Regions from separate parts of the Comamonas sp. 4034 genome, predicted to be linked through region 4. Evidence: predicted binding sites of a transcription regulator. Region 4 holds the regulator's gene; each other region holds the start of a gene.
The links. Region 4 encodes sigma-54, which starts transcription at its own class of promoters, with help from an activator protein. Its sites were predicted from a motif close to TGGCANGNAANCTGCTTT; they were not measured.

Region 1 (5,695 bases), on a different contig from region 4:
TCGCCAGCGCGACGGCTCGCAGCCGGTGCTGGCCGGTTGCCAAAGGCGAAACAGAGGTGGAAGAAAACGGACGTGCCAAAGCAGCGCCCACCGCAGCAAATGCGCAGGAGGACATGGGTAAGCTCAAAACTAGTGGTAAACAACAGTCACGCGGCAGCGCTCCACGGGTTGCGCGAGCCAGTCGCGATCAACCTGGAAGCTGGCAACGGACCAGCGAACATTCGCTTGTTGTGAGGGCTGCGGCCACGGTGCTCGGAGGGAGTCCGTCCTGGCTACACACGCCCGCTAGTGAGGCGTGAAGAATGGCAGCGATTGCACGAGGGCAAGTGCCATATGGCTGGGCAAAGGGAAAACGCGAATTGCCTGAATTGTAATGCGAACAATTCTCATTATAAACATGAATGAAGAAGTGTTGCCGAATGTGAAGACATTGAATGGTGGCGAACTGCATCAGCTTCTTCGGAATCAGGCTTGGGAGCACAAAAAACAGCCGCTGGCGCTTGCCTGTCCTGCGCAGCAGATTCAATCTTGATAGCAGACTCAGCCTGCGCCCAGCCGCGCGGCAAGCCACCCCAGCCAAAACAGCACAAAGCCGATCAGCCCGCCCACCAAGGTGCCATTGATGCGGATGTACTGCAGATCGCGGCCGATGTTCCACTCGATCAGATCGCTCAGCTCCTTCGCATCCCAGCGCTTGACGGTATCGGCAATGTGGGTGCCGAAGAACTGCGAAATCTCGGGCGCCAGGTCACGCACCCAGATCTCCATGCGCTCGTTCAACGAAGCGCGCAGGGCATCGTCGGCGGACAGCGATTTGCCCAGCCACAGCCCCATGCCCCGCACATTGCGCGCCACGGCCGAATGCTCATTGGCCAGGTCGCGCTGCAGGCTGGCGCGCAGGCTTTGCCACAGCTCCTGCACATACTGGCCAACGGCGGCGTCGTGCTGCAGGTAGCGGCGCACTTCCTCGCCCTTCTGGTGCCATGCGGGGTCGTTCTCCAGGCGGGCGATCCATTCCTGCATGGTTTCGTCGAACTTGGCGCGCAGCACATGGCCGGGGTTGTCGGCAATGGCATCGAGCAGATGCTCCAAGCTGCTGGCGATCATGGCCGAGCCCTTGTCGCTCAGCCAGCCGGTGGGCAGCATCTTTTCCTTCAACGGGTGCTCGGTCTTGAGCCAATGGGCAATCGTCTGCGCCATCAGCTCCCGCGTCTCGGCTTCGCGCAGCAGCTCCACCAGCTTGTCGAGCGCCTGCTCCAGCAGCACCTGGTGGCGGCCCTCATGGGTCAGCACAGTCAACACCCTGGACAGCGACTTGGACAGATCGAGCTGCCCCAGCAGCGTGCGCAGCGCCAGCTTGATGAAGCGCTCCACCTGCGCATCCTGCACCGTGGCCAGCGCAGCGGCCGCGAGGCGCGCCACCTGGTGGCCCAGCAGCTCGGCATTGGCGGGCGAGCGCAACCACTGCGCCATCTTGTCGGCAGGCTGGTGCGTGCGCACCAGTTGCACCAGCGAGTCACCGTCAAGAAAGCGTTCGCGCACGAACACGGCCAGGTTCTCGCCGATGCGGTCCTTGTTGCGCGGAATGATGGCGGTGTGGCGCGAAATCCAGGGAATGAGAATGTGCTTGAAAAGCGCCGACACGGCAAACCAGTCGGCCAGCGCGCCCACCATGCCCGCCTCGGTCATCGCGCGCAGGCAGCGCAGCGCCAGCTGCCAGCGCTCAGAGTGAGCAAAGGGCTGGCCCAGGCTCCAGCTGGCCAGCACAAACAACATTGCCACTGCAATCAGCAGCAGCAGCGGGGTACGCTTGGCGCGGCGCAGCAGGTTCTGCTGCTCTTCTGTCAGAAGCATCGGCATGGGCCCACTGTAGCGGCAAGCGTCGGCAGTTGCCAAGTCGGCCAGAACCCCTCCTTTGCCACACGGCGCGAGGCGCCGGTTTCAATTCCGGCCCATTTCTGGCCATCGGAATTGGCCCAGCTCCCGGTGGAATTGCAAAGTATGGACAATGGCGGCCATCCACTTTCAAGGCCAAGCATGATCGATACCAACAACACCGACCGCCCCGCACTGCCCGACCACCTGTCCATCGACCCCAAGAGCCCGCATTTTGTGCGCGAGGTGTTCAGCCACGACATCGGCATCCGCTTCAACGGCACCGAGCGCAATGATGTCGAGGAATACTGCGTGAGCGAAGGCTGGGTGAAGGTGCCCGCTGGCAAGACGGTGGACCGCAAGGGCCGCCCACTGCTGATCAAGATCAAGGGCCTCGTTGAGGCGTATTACAAAGACTGACGCCAGCCGGCACCGAGCGGCATGACGCTCGGTGCCGCCGCGCCAGCCTTCAAAAAAGTGAGCTGCCTGCGCTTGCTCCTCAAGACATTCAACGGATATTTCCATTGAAGTGCCCTGAAGACCTGCGCAGGCAGCTCTTTTTTTATTGCTGTGCAGCGGCGTGGGAGATGGGCCGCATCAGGCCAGAGCTTCGGCGGGGCCGAAGAACTCGTAGCGCACCTGCTTGTCGGGCACGCCCAGGCTGTGGAGCGAGCGCTTGAGCACGCGCATGAACGGGCGCGGGCCGAGGAAGTACACGTCCGCATCGCGCGAAGCGGGCAACCATTCGCCCAGACGCTGCTCGGTCAAATAGCCTTCGGCATCGACCGCGTCCTCCGGCACCGCGCGGTCATAGCAGTAGTAGCGTGTGAGCTGCGGGTGTTCGGCAGCCAACTGGTCGATGCGCTCGCGGAAGGCATGCACCGAGCGATCTCGCGCGCAGTGGATGAACGTGACCGGGCGCTGGGCCGCCAGCGCGGTGGCCAGCATGGGCAGCGTAGGCGTGATGCCGACGCCGCCGCTGATCAACACCAGCGGCTTGCTGCTTTCCTGCAGCGTGAAGTGGCCTGCCGGAGGGAAGAGCTGCAGCGTGTCGCCCACCTGCACCTGGTCGTGCAGAAAGTTGGACACCTTGCCACCCGCCTCACGCTTGACGCTGATGCGCAGGCTCCTGCCGTTGGCCGGGGCCGAGAGCGAATAATTGCGGCGCTGCTCCACGCCGTCCACCACGGCACGCAAACCGATGTACTGGCCCGGCAGATGGGCGATCACCGCACCGCCATCGGCGGGCACCAGATAGAACGAGGTGATCTCGGCGCTCTCCTCCACCTTCTTCTCCACCTTGAAGGCGCGCTCGCCGCGCCAGCCGCCTTCTGCCTCGGCCGTACGGTCGTACACGCTGCGCTCGGCAGCGATCAGGATATCGGCGAGCCGCTGGTAGGCAGCACCCCAGGCTGCGATCACCTCGTCGGTGGCAATTTCGGCGCCCAGTACCTCGCGGATGGCGCGCAGCAGGCAGGTGCCGACGATGGGGTAGTGCTCGGCCTGCACCTGCAGCGCCACATGCTTGTTCACGATCTGCGCGGGCAGGTCGCCCAGATTCTCCAGCTTGTCGATGTGCTTGGCATACATCAACACACTATTGGCCAAGGCGCGCGGCTGGGCGCCGCTTTGCTGGTGGGCCTGGTTGAACAGCGGGCGCACCTCGGCGTACTCGCCCAGCATGATCTTGTAGAAATGCGTGGTCAGCGCCTCGCCGCCTGTCTCCAGCAGCGGTACGGTGGATTTGACGATCTCTTTTTGACGGTCAGTCAGCATGCTTACTCCTTGCGTGTATTCATCTTCTGTAGTGCAGATAGCGTGCCAACACCATTCTTGAGGAATATCAATGTGCTGCACAATGATTGCAGTCATACTGACAACCCGAAAATGCAGTGCTTTTGACATCACAGGTCGTTTTGACATCATCCAAAATCCTCAACGCGGTGATTCCCCTGGTGGCCGATCTGGCACAGGAGATGCCCGAGCGCGAACGGCTGCGCCGCCTGCTGGCTGCGCTGCGCACCCTGTTGCCTGCAGATGCCGTGGCCCTGCTGCGGCTCGAAGGCGAATGGCTGCGGCCCGTCGCCATGGACGGCCTGGTGCCCGATGCCCTGGGCCGGCGCTTCAAAGTGGCCGAGCACCCGCGCCTGGCGCAATTGCTGGCCGCCGGCCAAGCCATGCGCTTTGCCCCCGACAGCCCCCTGCCCGACCCTTATGACGGGCTGATCGCCCACAGCCTGCACCAGGGCCCGCTGCATGTGCATGACTGCATGGGCTGTGTGCTCCAGACCGGTGGCCTCGCCTGGGGCCTGCTCACACTTGACGCGCTGCAGCCCGGCCGCTTTGAAGGCAGCCAGGCGCTGGAGTTGCTGCAGGCCTTCAGCAACCTGGCCGCAGCCACGGTTGCCACGGCAGAGCGTGTTCAGCAAATATCCCAGGTGGCCCGCAGCGCCAATGCGCCCGCCACACGCGGCCCCGCCCAAGGCGCACACGGCATGCGGCAGATCCTGGGCTCGAGCCCCGCCATCCGCCAGTTGCAAAAGCACATTGCCCTGGTCGCCGCCAGCGACCTGGCCGTGCTCATCACCGGCGAGACCGGCACCGGCAAGGAACTGGTGGCCCAGGCCGTGCACGCGCAATCGGCGCGCGCAGACCGCCCGCTCATCAGCATCAACTGCGCTGCACTGCCCGACAACCTGGTGGAAAGCGAGCTTTTTGGCCACGTGCGCGGCGCATTCACGGGCGCGCTGGCCGAGCGACGCGGCAAATTCGAGCAGGCGCACCAGGGCACCCTGTTTCTCGATGAAGTGGGCGAGCTGTCGCTGCCCGTGCAGGCCAAACTGCTGCGTGTGCTGCAAAGCGGCCAGTTGCAGCGCCTGGGATCGGACCGCGAACACCAGGTGGACGTGCGCGTGATCGCCGCCACCAACCGCGACCTCGCAGATGAGGTGCGCGCCGGTCGCATGCGCGCCGATTTCTACCACCGCCTGTGTGTCTACCCCCTGGTGGTGCCGCCGCTGCGCGAGCGCGACAGCGACACGCTGGTACTGGCCGGCAGCTTTCTTGAAGAAAACCGCTCACGCCTGCAACTGGGCGGGTTGCGGCTGGATTCTGCCGCGCAGGCCGCGCTTCTGCGCTACCCCTGGCCCGGCAATGTGCGCGAGCTGGAGCACTGCATCAGCCGCGCCGTGCTCAAGGCCCTCAGCCGCACCCTGCCCCAGGGCAAGGACCGGGCGCGGCCGCGCATGCTGAGCATTGGCGAAGAAGACCTCTGGGATGCCGCCGCAGCAGCGCCCATGCCGCCCGGGCTGGCGGGCGCGGCGCTGCCGGCATCTGCTGTCGCACCGATCATCGAGGCTGCCAGCACGCCTTTGGCAAGCCAGGGCCTGCGGGACAGCCTGCAGGCCTATGAACGCCAGCTGGTTAGCGCGAGCCTTGCGCGCCACAACGGAAGCTGGGCCGCAGCGGCGCGCGAGCTTCAACTGGACCGAGCGAACCTGCAGCGACTGGCCAAGCGCCTGGGAATTGAGCGACACTAAGAACGTGCCGCCCTCCCCCTCCATTCCAAGCGCCCAGGATGTGGGCTATCTGCCACAGAACACCTTATGAAAACTGGTCGCTTTCCACCCCCTGGGCACCAGGCGGACCCTATTCCCTTTCGCCGCCTGAACTACGACTTTGCCTTTGAATGGGTGGAAGCGCCCGGCAGCCTGGAAGCGCTTCTCGCGCATCTGGATAGCCTTCGCGCGGCCGATCCATTACACCGCTACCTGTGCACCCTGGACGACACCGCCCAGTGCAGCTATACCAGCGGCCATGC
Region 2 (5,695 bases), on a different contig from region 4:
CACCAAGGAGGGTGACGGAAGCCTGGGCGAGCACTGGGCCCCCTGGTGGAAGGCGCGCGCAGCCGAAGGCCATGCCTTTGCCTCGCATACCTGGGACCATGTGTACTGGCGTGCCGATGGGAAGACGGAGCAGGGCGCTGTGCGCAGCTTTACGGTGCGCCCATCGCAGGGGCCTCTTGCGGGCAAGACTGCGGTGATGACCGTGCCCCAATACTGTGCCGAAATCAAGAAATCCGAAGACCGCCTGCAGCAGATCACCGGTACCAAGCCACTGCCGCTGTTTCGCGCGCCTGGCGGCAAGACCTCGCCCGCGTTGATTGCTGCGGCGCAAAGCTGCGGTTACGCCCACGTAGGCTGGTCGCCCGCCGGTTTTCTGGGCGATGAATTGCCCAGCGACAAATATCCCAATGCCATGCTGCTGGACAAGGCGCTCAGAAACATCCGCTCCGGCGACATTCTTCTGGCGCATCTGGGCATCTGGGACCGCAAGGATCCTTGGGCGCCTGCCGTGCTGCAGCCGCTGATCCAGGGCCTCAAGGCACAGGGCTTCTGCTTTGCCACCCTGCGCGATCACCCCCAGTACCGTGAATGGATTCGCAGCCATTGACGGCCTTGATCAGCGGTTTTTTGGCACACTGAATGGGCTTGCCGCGCGCAGGCACAGGTAATTTCTAGCTATGGAATTCTTCAGCTCTCTTTTTGACAATGCCCAGCAATGGGTGTTTGAACAGGTGTTCCAGCCGCTCCTGTTCAATATGGGCCTGGCCAACTTTCTGGAAGATGGCTACACCGCCGCTGGCTGGTTTCTGGTGGGCTGCCTGCAGATTGTCATCATGGTGCTGGTGATTGCGCCGCTGCAGCGCTGGCGCCCGGTGGAGGCGGTGACCGACAAGCACGCCATCCGCATCGATATTCTCTACACGCTGATCCACCGCCTGGGGCTGTTCCGCCTGGCGCTCTTTTTTTCCATCGACCCCCTGTGGGATTGGCTGGTAGGCAGCCTGCGCATGCAAGGGTTTGAGACCTGGCATGTGGACGCACTCTGGCCGGGCGTGACCGATGTGGCCTGGGTCAGCCTCTTGATCTATCTGGTGATTTTCGACTTTGTAGCCTACTGGATCCACCGTGGCCAGCACAGCTTCGTCTGGTGGTGGAAGCTGCATGCACTGCACCATTCGCAGCGCCAGATGACGATGTGGAGCGACAACCGCAACCACCTGCTGGACGATATCCTGACCGACAGCATTCTGGTGCTGGTCGCCGTGCTGATCGGTGTGGCCCCGAGCCAGTTTGTGGCCATCGTCGCCATCACCCAGTTGAGCGAGAGCCTGCAGCATGCCAATCTGCGTGTATGGTTTGGCAGGTTGGGCGAGCGGCTGTGGATCAGCCCACGCTTTCACCGCCGCCACCATGCGATTGGCATCGGGCATGAGTCGCCAGCCAAGGGTTTGGAGGGAAATACGTCTGCAGCGCAAGACAGTCAAGCGCATAATGCTATAAAAAAAGAAGCGGGCAACACTGCAAAAGCCCGCCCGCGCCTGGGAGGCTGCAACTTCGGTGTGTTGCTGCCCTGGTGGGACATGCTGTTTGGCACGGCCAATTTTGAGCTGCGCTACGACCCGACCGGCATCCGCGACCAGGTGCAGCCCAACAGGCAAGGCCAGTTGCGCGACTACGGCAGCGGTTTCTGGAGCCAGCAGTGGCGCGGGGTGCTCCGGCTGCTGAACAAGGCCTGATACTTGTCCTGGTGCTTACAGGCGCGCCTGGGGGCTGTGGGGCGCTGAATCGACAGGGCTTGCCGTTGCCGGTTAGCATGATCATCGGTTTTTAATGCATAAGGAACCCCTCCCATGTCCCAAGGCTCCAGCCTGATGCTTGATTCTTTCTGGCGCGCTGCAGCGTACTGCTTTCGCCCCAAGGTGATTGCGCTGTCGCTGGTGCCGCTGGTCGTGATGCTGCTGGTGCTGGGCGGCTGGAGCTACTTCTACTGGACGGCCAGCGTGGCAGCGGTGCAGCACTGGGTGGAGACCATCGGCTGGCTGCGCACCATGTTCAGCTGGTTTGGCGGCAGCGGCACCGAAGGCTTTGCCGCTGGCGTGGCGCCATTTGTGGTGCTGGTGCTGATGACCCCGATGGCGGCCGTGCTGGCACTGCTCATCATCGCCTTGCTGATGACACCGGCGCTGGTGCGCATGGTGACGGAGCAGCGTTTTGCCACGCTGGCCAAGAAGCACGGTACAGGCCTCGTGGCCAGTGTAGTGTGGGCCTTGGGGACATCAGCCGTAGCCGTGGTTGCCTTTGTGGTCACGATGCCGTTGTGGCTGATTCCTTCCCTTGTGCTGGTGGTGCCGCCCGTCATCTGGGGCTGGCTGACCTACCGGGTCATGAGTGTCGACGCACTGGCTGAGCACGCGAGCAAGCCCGAGCGCGATGCGCTGCTGCAGCGCCATCGCTGGCCGCTCCTGCTGATGGGCGTGATCAGCGGCTATATCGGCATTGCGCCCAGCATCGTCTGGGCCTCGGGCATCGTCTTCACCATCGGCTTTGTGGTGCTGGTGCCGCTGGCGGTATGGATCTACGCCATCACCTTCGCATTCTCTTCGCTGTGGTTCATCCATTTCGGGCTGGCTGCCCTGCAGGCCTTGCGTGCAGAGCAGGGCGAGATGCCGGTGGCGGAAGCGCAATGGGGCGATGACAAGGCCTTGGAGGGCGCGCTTCCTGCAGACGAGCAGCCAGAGAAGTGACCAAATCGGTGCGCGGTAGAATATAAATTGCACCAATTTGGTGCAATTTAGCGTCAAAACTGTGCATCGTGCCGAGGCTTGTGCGTGGACGGCAAATTGCACCGAGGTGGTGCGATAGCAGGGTGGGGGCCGGCCAGGGGTTGTACAAATTCCCCTGCAACGGCTGTCCCAAGCTGGCAAAGCGCGGTACAGTCACGCTCGGTACGGTGGCAGGCCGGGCCGGTTAGTTGCCGGCAACATGGACCGGGCAGATGTCATAAAACTGGCACGTAATCTGCTTTAGTCTTGCCACAGTCTTTTTATTGATGTTTTTCTTTGGAGCTATAGATGGCCAAGAGCGTTGCAGATGTGATGAGCATGTTGGACGAGAACGAGGTCAAGTTCGTTGACCTGCGTTTCACCGATACCCGTGGCAAGGAGCAACACGTCACGGTGCCGATCTCGCACTTTGACGAAGACAAGTTCGCCTCGGGCCACGCTTTCGACGGCTCTTCGGTTGCCGGCTGGAAGGGTATCGAAGCCTCGGACATGCTGCTGATGCCCGATCCGAACACCGCCAACATCGATCCATTCTTTGACGAAACCACACTGTTCCTGCAGTGCGACGTGATCGAGCCAGGCGACGGCAAGGCCTATGACCGCGATCCCCGCTCCATCGCCAAGCGCGCCGAAGCCTACCTGAAGGCCTCTGGCCTGGGCGACACGGCCTACTTCGGTCCCGAGCCAGAATTCTTCATCTTTGATGGCGTGCGTTGGAGCACCGAACCCAACAACCCGTTCTACGACATCGAAGAATACGAAGCCCCCTGGAACAGCGGCACCAAGTTCGACTCCGGCAACCGTGGTCACCGTCCACGCGTCAAGGGCGGCTACTTCCCCGTTCCTCCTGTCGACAGCACGCAGGACATGCGCGCGGAAATGTCCCTGCTGCTCGAATCGCTGGGCATCCCCGTCGAAGTTTTCCACCACGAAGTGGCAGGCGCCGGCCAGAACGAGCTGGGCACCCGTTTCTCGACCCTGGTTGAGCGCGCTGACTGGACGCAGGTGCAAAAGTACGTGATCTGGAACGTGGCTGACACGTACGGCAAGACGGCAACCTTCATGCCCAAGCCTTACGCTGGCGACAATGGCTCCGGCATGCACGTACACCAGTCCGTCTGGAAGGACGGCAAGAACCTGTTTGCTGGCGACGGCTACGCGGGTCTGTCGGATTTCGCGCTGTATTACATCGGCGGCATCATCAAGCACGCCCGTGCCTTGAACGCCATCACCAACCCTGGCACCAACAGCTACAAGCGCCTGGTGCCTGGTTACGAGGCTCCGGTGAAGCTGGCGTACTCGGCCAAGAACCGCTCGGCATCGATCCGCATTCCTTACGTGAGCAACCCCAAGGGCCGCCGCGTGGAGGCACGCTTCCCCGATCCGCTGATGAACCCATACCTGGGCTTTGCTGCACTGCTGATGGCTGGCCTCGACGGCGTGGAAAACAAGATCCACCCAGGCGAAGCAGCTACCAAGGACCTGTACCACCTGCCACCTGAAGAAGACAAGCTGGTGCCTACCGTGTGCCACAGCCTGGATCAGGCGCTGGAAGCCCTGGATGCAGACCGCGCCTTCCTGACCAAGGGTGGCGTGTTCAGCGACAGCATGCTTGACGCCTACATCGAGCTGAAGATGAGCGAGGTGACCCGCTTCCGCCAGGCGGTGCACCCTGTCGAGTTCGACATGTACTATTCGCTGTAAAGCACCAAGGAGCAAGGGCGGCATTGTTGCTGTCCTGCTGCAAAACGGCCTGTATTGCACAGGCCGTTTTTTTCTGCCCCGTTTTGATATAAAGTTGATAGCAAAACTATGGCATGGGCCGTGCGATGTGTGGTCAAGGTGCTGCGAATCTGTAACAGTAGGAACTGTTATTCATGGTCAGCCTCTGTTTGTCTATACACTGCCTGTGCACGCCGCAGCAGTTGCCCGCGTTATGAAACGTGATTGCAGCTGGTATTTGTTTGCTGTTGCAATGGGGTGCTGGAATCTTTGATGTACAGATTGGCGTGATACTTGCCACTGTGGAGTGAATGGGCGAATCGAGGTTATGCATATCAAGTGGTTGTTTTTGGCGGTTGCAATGGCGGGTGCACAGGGCGCTGTGGCGCAGGATCGCATCTATCGCTGTGGCAATGAGTACACCAATGACGCGGCCAAGGCGCGCCAGCGGGGGTGTGCCCAGATCGAGGCTGCCAATGTGACCATCGTGCAGGGAACGCGCCCGCAAGGTGGCGCAGGGGCGGCCAGCCCGGCGCCCGCGCCGTCTGCAGCCGCGCCACGTCCGGCCCGCGCGCCGGCAGCCGCAACGCCTGCGCCACGTTCCACCTCGGCAGAGGGCCGCGCGCGCGATTCCGATGCGCGACTGATCCTGGAGACCGAACTGAAGAAGGCCGAGACGCGCAAGGCGGATCTGGCCCGTGAGTACAACAATGGCGAGCCGCAAAAAAATGCGCTGGAGATGCGCAACCCGGCCTTCTACAACAAGCGTGTGGAAGACCTGAAGGCGGAGATAACCCGCATGGACAGCGATATCGCCGGTATTCAAAGAGAGCTGCAGCGTCTGCCTGCACCTTGATCCCACTTTCTTCCTGCTGCCCAACCCATGCCTGACCTGACCGCAGCCGACCGCGAATGGCGCGAGTGGCAAGCGCTGGAGCACATCGCAACCCTGGTGGCGGTCATTCGGCTCGATGGCGCTGCCGTGCGTGTCAACGCCGCACTGGAAAATGCGCTGGGCGTATCGCGCAAAAGCATTCTGGGCCACGAGCTGGGTGTTTTCTTTCAGGACGACGAGCTCCTGCACAAGGCGCTGGTGGATGCGCGGGCGCAGCGCTTTTCGTCCTTGAGGTTCGAGGCGCAGTTGCGCCGCAGCCTGCAGGACGCCTTTCCGGTGCATGTGAACCTGTCAT
Region 3 (5,695 bases), on a different contig from region 4:
AAGCAACAGCCACCCGACCATACCAACTGTCACCATTAACTTCATTGCTCTGGCAGAAATATAATTTCTCAAAAATCTGATCTTCCTCAGCTCTAATGACGCAACAAAAATCCCCAAAAAGGCGAGCGGCAATGTCATGAATCGGTCTTGCACCAAGCTACCTGCTATCCATAGCGGAATGATGTGAAGCACCAGAGAAAAACTGATCAAGGAAGCTAAAAGCATCCACGCCCAGACCTTGCCCTTCCATACCGCCTTCCATATTGAGAAAGCTATAAAGAAAGCCATCAGCGGGTAGATTACTAAACTATAACTAGACCACCAATCCAAATCGCCATAAGGATAAAAAAGACTAATTCTACCAAAAGGAAGGAAGGCAAGAATTGCATACTCTTGCAATGTTTGCATTGGGAGCAATGTTTTTACAATGGCTTCAAAATGCTGAAAATTGATTGTGGAATGATAGATTCTCGAAACCGTTACTGTCCGAAGAATGCCATATAAAACACCAAAAACAATTAATGCAAAGAATGTTTTTCTCTCTTGCGAAAAAATTTTTATGATGGAACTCAGTCCCTTTTCAGTACCGCTACTTGAAGCCAAGCCAACGCATATTAATAAAAATGGTAAAACAACTCCGAGCTCTTTTGATAAAAGCGCCAAAATAAAACAAAAACCTATAACTAATGACTTTAACCATCCAGTTATTTTCTGGCTAACGAATATACAGCACGCCAACAGACAGAACGTCGTGCACATCACATCAAATCGCCCAGACACCCATGCAACAGCTTGAATTAAAGCAGGGTGAACTGCATAAAAGCCGGCTGAAAAAAGAGCACGAATCTGGACATTTTTAAATCCTGCTTTTTCCAAGATTTGGCATGCCAGCCAATATACTAGAATGACGTTCAGTGAAAATAGCAATAAATTAATTGCATGCGAAATAACAGGATTTTGACCAAATATATGAAACTCGATGAACCATGTTAAGAAAATCACGGGGCGAAAATATGTTGTCCCTTCTAGCACTGGTTGAGATATCAGACCCCAGCTCAGTGGCTGCGTCATCAAATCGTTCTTATCCAAAAATATAACACCGTCGTCCCACACATAAGCAAAACCTAAACTCTGCGCGTACAAACACCATGTCAATGCCAATAAAAGCAGTATGGCCGCCTTTTTTTTGTAATACCATTCATTCGACATGTGAATCATCCATTAAATTTTTAAGCAAACACGAAATAAAGGCCCTAAAGGGCCTTACGTTGAGTCAATATTTCATGTAAATTATGGTTTACACGCATTTGGCAGATATTTTGTCTCAATAGTCGTACCACTCCCGGTATAACCATCTAAAGAGGTATTTCCGCATACCCATGCAATACCTCCATTACCAGTACTAAAAGTCAAACGCTGCCCATTGGCCTTGCCAGTTGTCATGTATGCAGAAATTATTCCTGAAGGAAAAGTGCCACCAATTGTTGCCGCCACCGACGCATATTTTCCAGCAACTGTAGCATTGAGCTGCCCCGTGCCAGCAGTGACTGCGGGTCCCACTAGAGTGGGCCAGGTATTTTTGTCAGTTGCCCATTCCGCCAACGGGTTTTTCAAACCGGCCACCATTTCAACCGCATCTACCACCTGACTGCGAGTCAAGTAATCTTGATATGCAGGCAAAGCCACAGCAGCCAGAATTCCGATGATCGCCACGACGATCATCAATTCGATCAAGGTAAATCCCTTGCTTTTCAGATTTATCATCATGCCCCCCGATATCGAAATAGAAAGGGGGCCGTAGCCCCCTTTTTTTAACTTAAGCCGCAGCCTTATGGCTTGCAGGAGTTTGGCAAATACTTGGTTGCAATCGTGGTATTCGCGCCAGTTACACCATCTACTGTCGTATTGCCGCATGCCCAAGTGCTGCCGCCGTTGCCAGTAGTCAGCGTAAGGTTTGTACCAGATGCCTTGCCGGTTGTCATCGCTGCCGTGATTGTACCCGCTGGGTAAGTACCACCAATAGTGGTATTTACGGTCGAATACTTACCAATGACGGTTGCATTCAATTGACCAGTGGTCGCAGTTACAGTAGGACCAACCAGCGTAGGCCATGCATTCTTGTCAGCGCCGTACTCTGACAGAGGGCTCTTCAAGCCACCAGACAAGGTAACGGCTTCAGCCACTTGACCGCGGGTGATGTAATCTTGATATGCAGGCAGCGCCACAGCAGCCAAAATACCGATAATCGCCACAACGATCATCAGTTCGATCAGGGTGAAACCCTTTTGCATCTTACGCAGCATGTTGAAACCTCTCTATGGAATCTGTATTGAAACTAGTAGCCAGATCACAGCGACTTGGCTTGTGAGTAGTAGTGCAAGCGCCGTGCCAACTTTTGGCGGTGAGCATCAGCTTGCGTGAGGCTGACAAAACTGCGGCTTTTTGTTAATTGATTGTTGCAAACAGGCATTTTTGTCACATTCGGCCTGGCTCGACATTTTTGTCATTTCGCAGACCATCCGCCAGCCGGCCTCAACCTCCCCCTCTCAAGTGACAACGGCACCCGAAGGTGCCGTTGGTCTAGAGATTGAAGGAGTGAGCAGACAATCATCAACTCAAGAACTCATACTCCATGCCCGCCAACTCAATCTTGTCGCCACCTTTGACCACCGCTTCGGTAGTGCTCAGTGCGCGACCATTGAGCTTGGCATCGGTAGCACCGTCTACCTTCGAGACCACGTAGCCCTTGCCGCGTCTGGTGAAGGCCACTACTGCGATGCCAGGGCGGCCTACGGCGGTCACGATCTTGGAGAGCATCACATCTTCATCAGCACCCTTGACTGCGCGCAGGTGGGCACCAGCGTTATAGGGCGATTCCTCATGATGGGGAAATGCTGCGGGCGACGTGGATGGGCCTTCTTCATGCGACTCGTTCTCGGGCAGCATGTGGGGCACGGGGACGGACAGCGCTTCGGTATAGAAGCCGCCATTGGGCGAGCCGGTTTCCGGTGCAATGGAACTCATCAGAAAGCGGATGCGGCATTTGCCGATGTCGAGCAGATCGCCGCTTTGGAGCACCTGGCGGCGGATCTTGATGCCATTGACCCGGGTGCCGTTGGTGCTGCCCAGGTCTTCCACCACCACGATGCCAATTTTCTTTTCATAGGTGAATGCCACATGCTCCCCACTGACAGCCATGTCAGTGAGGATGATGTCGTTGGAGGAACGACGGCCCAGGGTAGTTCTGGACTCTTTGAGCACATAGTCCTGAACCACCATACCATCTAAAGAAACTATTAATCTTGGCATGTTGATTTACCTCCGTGTAATTATACGTAAAATCACAATGGAGTTGCCGGTCTTGATAGTTTTGTTAACAAACGATACGTATCGTCGCTCACGCGTGGGTTTCGGGCGCAAAAAAAGCGCCCTCGGGCGCTTTTCTGGAAGATGGTTGCGAGGGCAGATCAGGCGGCTTTCGCCTCGCCTCGCTTTTGCAGCCACAGGCCCAGCCCCACCACCAGTGCAGCACCTGCAGCAGCGGCAATGTAGTGCAGCGCAGGATTGGCCTCGACATAGCTGTGCAGCAGTCTGTCGTTCATGATTGTTTCGCCGCCAACCCAGCCGATCAGGCCTGCGCCCAGGATGACGATCACGGGGAAACGCTCCATCAGCTTGATCATCAGTGTGGAGCCAAAGATCACCAGAGGGATGGAGATGGCCAGGCCCAGGATGAGCAGCACCATGTTGCCCTGCGCCGCTGCGGCTACGGCAATCACGTTGTCCAGGCTCATCACCAGGTCGGCAATCAGGATGGTACGGATGGCAGTCATCATCGAGCCGGTGCCCTTGGATGCGCCTTCGTCGTCTTCATTGCTGGTCAGCAGTTGCAGACCAATCCACAGCAGCAGGCAACCCCCGACGATCTGCAGGAAGGACAGCTCCAGCAGCTTGGCGGCCACCACAGTCAGCACAATCCGCAACACCACGGCGGCGCCGGAGCCAAACATGATGGCTTTTTTCTGCTGCTCAGGCGGGAGTGAACGTGCTGCAAGGGCAATGACAACCGCGTTGTCGCCCGAGAGAATGATGTTGATCCAGATGATCTTGACCAGCCCGATCCAGAAGTCGGGGTGACTGAGGTACTCCATTTTGCGCTCCGTAGTTATGAATGCAAAGACGCCAGATCATGGAGATCTGGCGTCTTCTTTTTAGTTGGAGTACGCAGTGTAGCGGCGCAAACCGCTCTTTACATGCGTAATTTTGCGTAGATACCGCTCGGAGCCTCTTTACGGGTACGCGGAGGCTCCGTCCACGTTCTTACTTCAGCAAGCCCTTGAGCAGGCGGCCCATTTCGGATGGGTTGCGGGTAATGGTGAAACCGCACTCTTCCATGATGGCCAGCTTGGCATCAGCCGTGTCAGCGCCGCCGGAGATCAGCGCGCCTGCGTGGCCCATGCGCTTGCCGGGAGGAGCAGTCACGCCAGCAATGAAGCCAACGACGGGCTTCTTCATGTTGGCCTTGCACCACTGTGCAGCTTCCGCTTCGTCCGGACCGCCGATTTCGCCGATCATGATGACGGCATCGGTGTTGGGATCGTCGTTGAAAGCCTTCATCACGTCGATGTGCTTCAAGCCATTGATCGGGTCACCACCGATACCGACGGCAGACGACTGGCCAATGCCCAGTTCGGTCAGCTGTGCCACGGCTTCGTAGGTCAGCGTGCCGGAGCGGCTCACCACGCCAATGCGGCCTGGCATGTGGATGTGGCCGGGCATGATGCCGATCTTGATTTCACCGGGGGTGATGAGGCCTGGGCAGTTGGGGCCCAGCAGCAAGGTCTTCTTGCCGCCGGCCGCTTCCTTGGCTTTCATCTTGTTGCGCACTTCCAGCATGTCACGCACGGGGATGCCTTCGGTGATGCAGATGGCCAGGTCCAGATCGGCTTCCACGGCTTCCCAGATGGCAGCAGCAGCGCCAGCGGGCGGCACGTAGATCACGGACACGGTTGCGCCGGTGTCCTTGGCAGCGTCCTTGACCGAGCCGTAGATTGGGATGTCGAAAATCTTTTCGCCAGCCTTCTTGGGGTTTACGCCAGCCACGAAGCAGTTCTTGCCGTTTGCGTATTCCTGGCACTTTTCAGTGTGGAACTGGCCGGTCTTGCCCGTGATGCCTTGGGTAATGACTTTGGTGTCTTTATTGATATAGATAGACATGTTGTGTTCTCCAGGGCTTACTTCACTGCGGCAACGATCTTGGTGGCCGCTTCGGCCATGGTGTCTGCGCTGATGATCGGCAGGCCCGATTCAGCCAGCATCTTCTTGCCCAGCTCTTCGTTGGTACCCTTCATGCGCACGACCAGCGGCACGCTCAGGTTCACAGCCTTGCAAGCGGTGATCACGCCGGTGGCAATGGTGTCGCACTTCATGATGCCGCCGAAGATGTTGACCAGAATGCCCTTGACCTTGGGGTTCTTGAGCATGATCTTGAAGGCTTCGGTGACCTTCTCGGGGGTGGCACCGCCGCCTACGTCCAGGAAGTTGGCAGGCTCGCCGCCGAACAGCTTGATGGTGTCCATGGTGGCCATGGCCAGGCCGGCGCCGTTCACGAGGCAACCAATGTTGCCTTCCAGGCTGATGTAAGCCAGGTCGAACTTCGAAGCTTCCACTTCAGCAGGATCTTCTTCGTCCAGAT
Region 4 (5,695 bases):
GCCCGGCGCCAAGCTCAACCTGCACCGCGATCCGTACGCGGGCTCGCTGCGCTACCACCTGGCCGTGCTGGCCCCCAACGACGACCGCTGCATGATCGAAGTCGATGGCCAGCCGTACAGCTGGCGAGAGGGCGAAGGCGTGATCTTCGACGAGACCTATATGCACTGGGCAGAAAACCGCAGCGAAGGCAACCGCATCGTGCTGTTCTGCGATGTGGAGCGCCCCATGACCAACGGCTTTGCCCAGTGGCTCAACCACTGGCTGGGCAAGAATGTGGTCGCTGCCGCCAGCTCGCCCAACAATGAGGGCGACCCGCGCGGCTTCATCAGCCGCATCTTCAAAATCTCGTTCTACATGGGCCAGTGGCGCCGCCGCTACAAGGCCTGGAACAAAACCGCCTACAAACTCACCAAGTTCGGCCTGATGCTGGCCGTGGCAGCGCTGTTTGTATGGTGGCTGTGGCCCGCTTGATGGGCCCAATCTTGATCACTGAAAAAAGCCACTGGTGCGCAAATGCCCAGCGGCTTTTTTCTTTTATATGATTGGCTTGGCCCCCCAGTGCCTCCCTGGAGACTCCATGCGTTCCTTTTGCCTTACGTTGTTGTTGATTGCAATCTACCCGTTCGCAGGTGCGCAGACGCTGTACAAAACGGTGGGGGCCGACGGCAAGGTGGTCTACAGCGACCGGCCCCCTGCCGAAGGCAACGCCCAGGCCCTGCAGCAGGAGCAATTGCCGATCAGCATCGTGCCGGGCATGCCACCGGCACCCGCAGGCAAGGCGACCGCGAAGAAGGCGGTGGTGCAGCATGGCCAGGCCGTGTTGTACATGGCGCAATGGTGCGGCTACTGTCGGCTCGCGCGCGCCTATCTGGCCAAAAACCAGATCGCCTACCGTGAAATCGATATCGACACGCCAGACGGCAAGGCCGCTTTTGCAGAGATCGGCGGCCGGGGCGTACCGGTGCTGCTGACAGACGGCCAGCGGCTGGCGGGGTTCCGCGAATCCAGCTATGACGCGCTGTTTGCCAAGCGCAAGGCTGCAGCGGGCAAGAAATAAGGCAAAACTGGCCCCTGGCACCCGCCCATCAAGCGCGATAAGCTACACAAATAATAGCAATCTACAAGGTCTTGCGCAGGCTGGCCGCCGGAATACGCAAGGCTTCGCGGTACTTGGCGACCGTACGGCGCGCGCACTCGATGCCCTGCTCCTGCAGCAGATCGGCGATCTTGGCATCGGACAGCGGCTTTTTCGGGTTTTCCTCGTCCAGCAGCTGCTTGATCAGCGCCTTCACCGCCGTGCTGGAGGCGCTGCCCCCGGTTTCGGTGCCCAGGCCCGAGCCAAAGAAGTACTTGAGCTCAACCGTGCCCTGGGGCGTTGCCATGTACTTGGCCGTGGTCACGCGGCTGATGGTGGATTCGTGCAGGCCCAGCTCATCGGCGATCTCGCGCAGCACCATAGGGCGCATGGCAAGCTCACCATGCACGAAGAAGTTGCGCTGCCGCTCCACAATGGCCTGCGACACCCGCAGGATGGTGTCGAAACGCTGCTGGATGTTCTTGATGAACCAGCGCGCCTCCTGCAGCCGTTGCTGCAGCGCCCCATGGCCTTCGCTGCCCTTGTGGCTGCGCAGGGCGTTGGCATACACCTCCTGCACGCGCAGGCGCGGCATCACTTCGGCATTGAGCTGTACGCTGAAACCCGGCACGGGCAGGCCGCGCTCGTTGCTGGGGCGCACGATGATGTCGGGGATGATGGCGTTGCGGTCAACGTCTGCATAGGGGCGGCCCGGGCGTGGCTCCAGCTTTGCAATCACCGCCAGCGCGCTGCGCACGGCAGCTTCGCTGCAACCCGTCAGCTGCATGAGCTTGCGCACATCGCGGCGCGCCAGCAGGTCGAGCGATTCCTGGCATACGAGCAGCGCAGTCTCCAGGGCGAGCGCATCAGCCTCGGGGTGGGCAGAGCCTTCCTCATCCAGCAGGCGCTGACGGGCCTTGATCTGCAGCGCCAGGCATTCGGCCAGGGTGCGAGCGCCCACGCCCACCGGCTCCAGGCTTTGCAGCAGGCGCAGCGCCACGGTCAGGTGGTGCAGCAGCGCGTCATAGGCCTCCGGATCGGAGGCATCGCCAAAGCTCTGCGCCAGCTCGGCCAGGGTCTCTTCCAGGTAGCCGTCGTCGTTCAGGGATTCGATCAGAAAGTACAGCGCGGCACGGTCTTCCGGGCACAGCCGCAGCGACAGCGCCTGGCGGTGCAGCACGTCCTGCAGGCTGATGTGTACCGAGCTGCGGTCTGATGCGGGGGTTTCGTCTTCGTCATCTCCAGCGCTGGCACGGGCTGGCACATCGCCGCCCCACTCTTCCCAGTCGGAGGCAGAGTCGCCCGCAGCGGCTTCGGCGTCGGCACCGGTTTCCTTGCCAGCGGCAAAGTCCAGGGTTTCGCCTGCAGAATAATCTGGCTCAAAATCAGCTTCCGTGCCTACTGAGTCTGCGGAAGAAGCTATCTTTTCAGAAGTATTTTCCGCGCGCTCATCACCTGCATCCGCACTGGCACCCGTCGCATCGGCAGGCGCTGCTGCGGCGTCCGGCTCTGCAGCGGCCTCCTCCGCATCCCGCTCCAGAAACGGGTTTTCGTCGAGCATCTGCTCCACTTCCTGCGACAACTCCTGCGTGGACAGTTGCAGAAGCCGGATGGACTGCTGCAGCTGCGGCGTGAGCGTGAGGTTCTGCGAGACGCGCAGTGACAGCGAGGGCATCATAGCGAGCCCCCTTGCATGGCAATGTATGCGCTTGCTATGAAACGGTTGTGTGACCGGCCAGCCACCGCGCGAACAACGCGTTGCCAGCCAGGTCTGCGTGCATCACATGCGGAAATGCTCACCCAGGTACACCCTCCTCACATCGGCGTTTTCCACAATCTCTTGCGGCGTCCCGGCTGCCAGCACCTTGCCATCACTGATGATGCAGGCGTGGTCGCAAATGCCCAGGGTTTCGCGCACGTTGTGGTCGGTAATCAGCACGCCGATGCCACGGTCTCTCAAAAAAGCGACGATACGCTGGATCTCGATCACCGCAATCGGGTCAATGCCCGCAAACGGCTCGTCCAGCAGAATGAAACGAGGCTGCGTGGCAAGCGCCCGTGCAATCTCGACACGGCGACGCTCGCCGCCAGAGAGTGCAACGGCCGGCGACTCACGCAAGTGCTCTACACGCAGCTCCTGCAAAAGCGCCGTCAACTGGCGCTCCACCTCATCGCGTGGCAATGGCTTGCCATTGGGGCCTTTTTGCAGCTCCAGCACGGCGCGCACATTGTCCTGCACGCTGAGCTTGCGGAAGATCGATGCTTCCTGCGGCAGATACGACAGGCCCAGCTGCGAGCGCTGGTGAATCGGCATGTTGGCCACCGAGTGGCCGTCGATGCGGATGTCGCCGCCATCGCTGCGCACCAGGCCAACGATCATGTAGAACGATGTGGTCTTGCCCGCGCCATTGGGGCCGAGCAGGCCGACGACCTCGCCCTTGCGCACCGACAGCGACACATCCTTGACGACCTTGCGGCTGCCATAGGATTTTTCGAGGTGCAGCACTTCGAGCTGGCTGCGATGGTCGCTGGCTGCCGCCTTGGCGTTGACCGAGATTCCCGACGAAGTTTCAGCCACGGTCACTTGGCTCCGTCATTGAGTTGGGTGCTCGGGCGCAGCTTTTCCTTGTCGTCCGCAGCGGGCTTGGCCTTGCCTGCGTCCGCTTTCGCATCGGCCTTTTCATCGGCCTTGGGCGTCAGGATCACGCGTACGCGGCCATTCTTGGGCGCGCCGGGTTTGGTTTCTGCCGTCTGCTCGCCCTTCTGGCCATTCACGGTAAAGGTGTCGGTCAGGTTGTTGTAGACGATGACCGAGCCGCTGACCTGGTCGGTCAGGGTGGTTTCACGGTAGCGGCGCAACTCGCCCCGGCGCTCGAAGTGCACGGTATCGTCGCGACCGTTGTAGGTGATGACTTCGCCTTCGCCTTCGACAAACTCGGACGGCGCGCCGGGCGCGGTGTCGCGCTTCTGGCGGAAGAACGCCAGCTTGCCGGGCGCCGCCGTCACCACACCGTGCTGGTAACCATCGCGGTCCTGGCTGACGGTCAACTGGGCGCCGCGAATGATGATGGTGCCCTTGGTCACCACGACATTGCCGGTAAAGACGCTGGTCTGCTTGAGCTCATCGTGCGTACCATTGTCCGCCTCGATGTTCATGGGCTTGGTGCGGTCGGCGCGCTCGGCGTGCGACAGCAATGGCAGCGCCAGCACAGCCGCCATCAACAGGGTGGAAAAAATACTAGGTCTCATAAGGCATGAATCTTGCTCTTACCCATTGTAGCCATGCTGAGGGGCCTGCCGCCAGCGCTGCGGAAATCACCCACGTTCCCTGCGATGCAGAGGCGCCGGAATGTCCGGAAAGCCTGCTTGACCGCCCCCGATCCGCCTGCTTACAGCAGGCAATGGCTTTTGCTTGGCCGTGTCAGCTTGCCGCCTTTTGCGACACGGGCGCCTTTCAAGGCACAGCCCCCAGCGATGAAAAAAGCCCGCATGTTGCGGGCTTGGCGGTGTGGTTCTGCACGATATCCGTATTCGGTATCGGATCAGCCCTGGGTTGCCAGGAATTCCACCACCTGCAGCACATTGGTCATCGAGCCTGCGCGCGTTCCATCGGTGTAGTACTTGCCTGCCACGCCCATGGCTGGCACGCCTTCCACGCCGTAGGATTCCTGCAACTGCGTCGCCTTGCGCACCTGGTTGGTGACCGAGAACGAGTTGTAGATGTCCTTGAACTTCTTGATGTCGACGCCGTTCTTCTCCATCCAGGCGAAGATTTCGTCGTCCTTGTTCAGGCGCTGGCGCTCCACGTGAATGGCGCGGAAAACCTTGACATGCACGTCAGGGATCAGGCCCATGGTTTCCAGCGTGTAGTAGATCTTTTGCTGAGGAATGAAGGTGTTGTTGAACGCGACGGGCACGCGGCGCACCTGCAGGTTCTTGGGCGCCGTCTTGGCCCAGGCTTCAAACTGGGGCTCAAACGCGTTGCAGTGCGGGCAGCTGTACCAGAAGAACTCGATCACGTCGACCTTGCCGGCCGGCGCATCGGGGTTCACGGGCTTGGCCAGCTTGAGGTAGTCCTTGCCTTCCTTGAACTTGGCCTGGGCTTGTGCGCCAGTGGCAAAAGGCAGGCTGATGGCAGAGGCAGCCACTGCCGAGGCAGCGGTGGCGGAAAACGCACGACGTTTCATGTTTTGTTATCTCCAGTAGCGGGTTGCGAGGTAGGAGTCGCTGTGGTTTGAAAAAGTTCAACGCTGCACGCGCACAATTTGCGCGTCGACGCCAGCGCCATCCAGTTTACCTTTGAGGCCATCCGCATCGTCACGCTTGTTGAAGGGGCCCACGCGCACACGGTAGACCGTGCGACCGTTGACCTCGCGCTCAGTCACGCGGGCTTCCCAGCCCATCATGGCCAGCTTGGCGCGCTGGGCATCACCGTCGGACTGGGTGCGGAAAGCCCCTGCCTGCACGAAATACTGGAAACCATCCGAGCCATCGGCACCGCGCGACTTGGCCAGATCGCCCAGCGGATCGGTGGCCTGCCCGGCCTTGGGGTCGAGCTTGGCTACCTGGGTCTTGTCTGCGGGTTTGTCAGCAGGCTTGCCATCGGCGGTGGTTGTCTT

Region 1: hmpA (NO-inducible flavohemoprotein) is a predicted target of sigma-54. The motif match lies at 3,682-3,699, and genes of this name have one in related genera.
Region 2: glnA (type I glutamate--ammonia ligase) is a predicted target of sigma-54. The motif match lies at 3,008-3,025, and genes of this name have one in related genera.
Region 3: ABIE32_RS00485 (pilin) is a predicted target of sigma-54. The motif match lies at 2,374-2,391, and genes of this name have one in related genera.

The regions. Positions count from the first base shown of each region.
Region 1 covers NZ_JBNDIT010000019.1:29,583-35,277, reverse strand. Annotated here, with positions in the region: gene ABIE32_RS17880 (ligand-gated channel protein) at 1-115, opposite strand, end outside; gene ABIE32_RS17875 (hypothetical protein) at 398-532, shown strand; gene ABIE32_RS17870 (DUF445 domain-containing protein) at 541-1,860, opposite strand; gene ABIE32_RS17865 (DUF3297 family protein) at 2,038-2,295, shown strand; gene hmpA (NO-inducible flavohemoprotein) at 2,473-3,651, opposite strand; gene norR (nitric oxide reductase transcriptional regulator NorR) at 3,792-5,414, shown strand; gene ABIE32_RS17850 (hypothetical protein) at 5,481-5,695, shown strand, end outside.
Region 2 covers NZ_JBNDIT010000015.1:29,475-35,169, forward strand. Annotated here, with positions in the region: gene ABIE32_RS15855 (polysaccharide deacetylase family protein) at 1-607, shown strand, start outside; gene ABIE32_RS15860 (sterol desaturase family protein) at 678-1,736, shown strand; gene ABIE32_RS15865 (EI24 domain-containing protein) at 1,851-2,744, shown strand; gene glnA (type I glutamate--ammonia ligase) at 3,072-4,487, shown strand; gene ABIE32_RS15875 (hypothetical protein) at 4,867-5,361, shown strand; gene glnL (nitrogen regulation protein NR(II)) at 5,389-5,695, shown strand, end outside.
Region 3 covers NZ_JBNDIT010000001.1:109,008-114,702, forward strand. Annotated here, with positions in the region: gene ABIE32_RS00475 (ArnT family glycosyltransferase) at 1-1,209, opposite strand, end outside; gene ABIE32_RS00480 (pilin) at 1,291-1,764, opposite strand; gene ABIE32_RS00485 (pilin) at 1,830-2,303, opposite strand; gene ABIE32_RS00490 (FHA domain-containing protein) at 2,611-3,309, opposite strand; gene ABIE32_RS00495 (TerC family protein) at 3,468-4,151, opposite strand; gene sucD (succinate--CoA ligase subunit alpha) at 4,321-5,217, opposite strand; gene sucC (ADP-forming succinate--CoA ligase subunit beta) at 5,235-5,695, opposite strand, start outside.
Region 4 covers NZ_JBNDIT010000002.1:36,775-42,469, reverse strand. Annotated here, with positions in the region: gene ABIE32_RS02740 (aspartyl/asparaginyl beta-hydroxylase domain-containing protein) at 1-472, shown strand, start outside; gene ABIE32_RS02735 (glutaredoxin domain-containing protein) at 579-1,058, shown strand; gene rpoN (RNA polymerase factor sigma-54) at 1,120-2,754, opposite strand; gene lptB (LPS export ABC transporter ATP-binding protein) at 2,857-3,633, opposite strand; gene lptA (lipopolysaccharide transport periplasmic protein LptA) at 3,657-4,325, opposite strand; gene ABIE32_RS02715 (thiol:disulfide interchange protein DsbA/DsbL) at 4,619-5,263, opposite strand; gene ABIE32_RS02710 (SPOR domain-containing protein) at 5,321-5,695, opposite strand, start outside.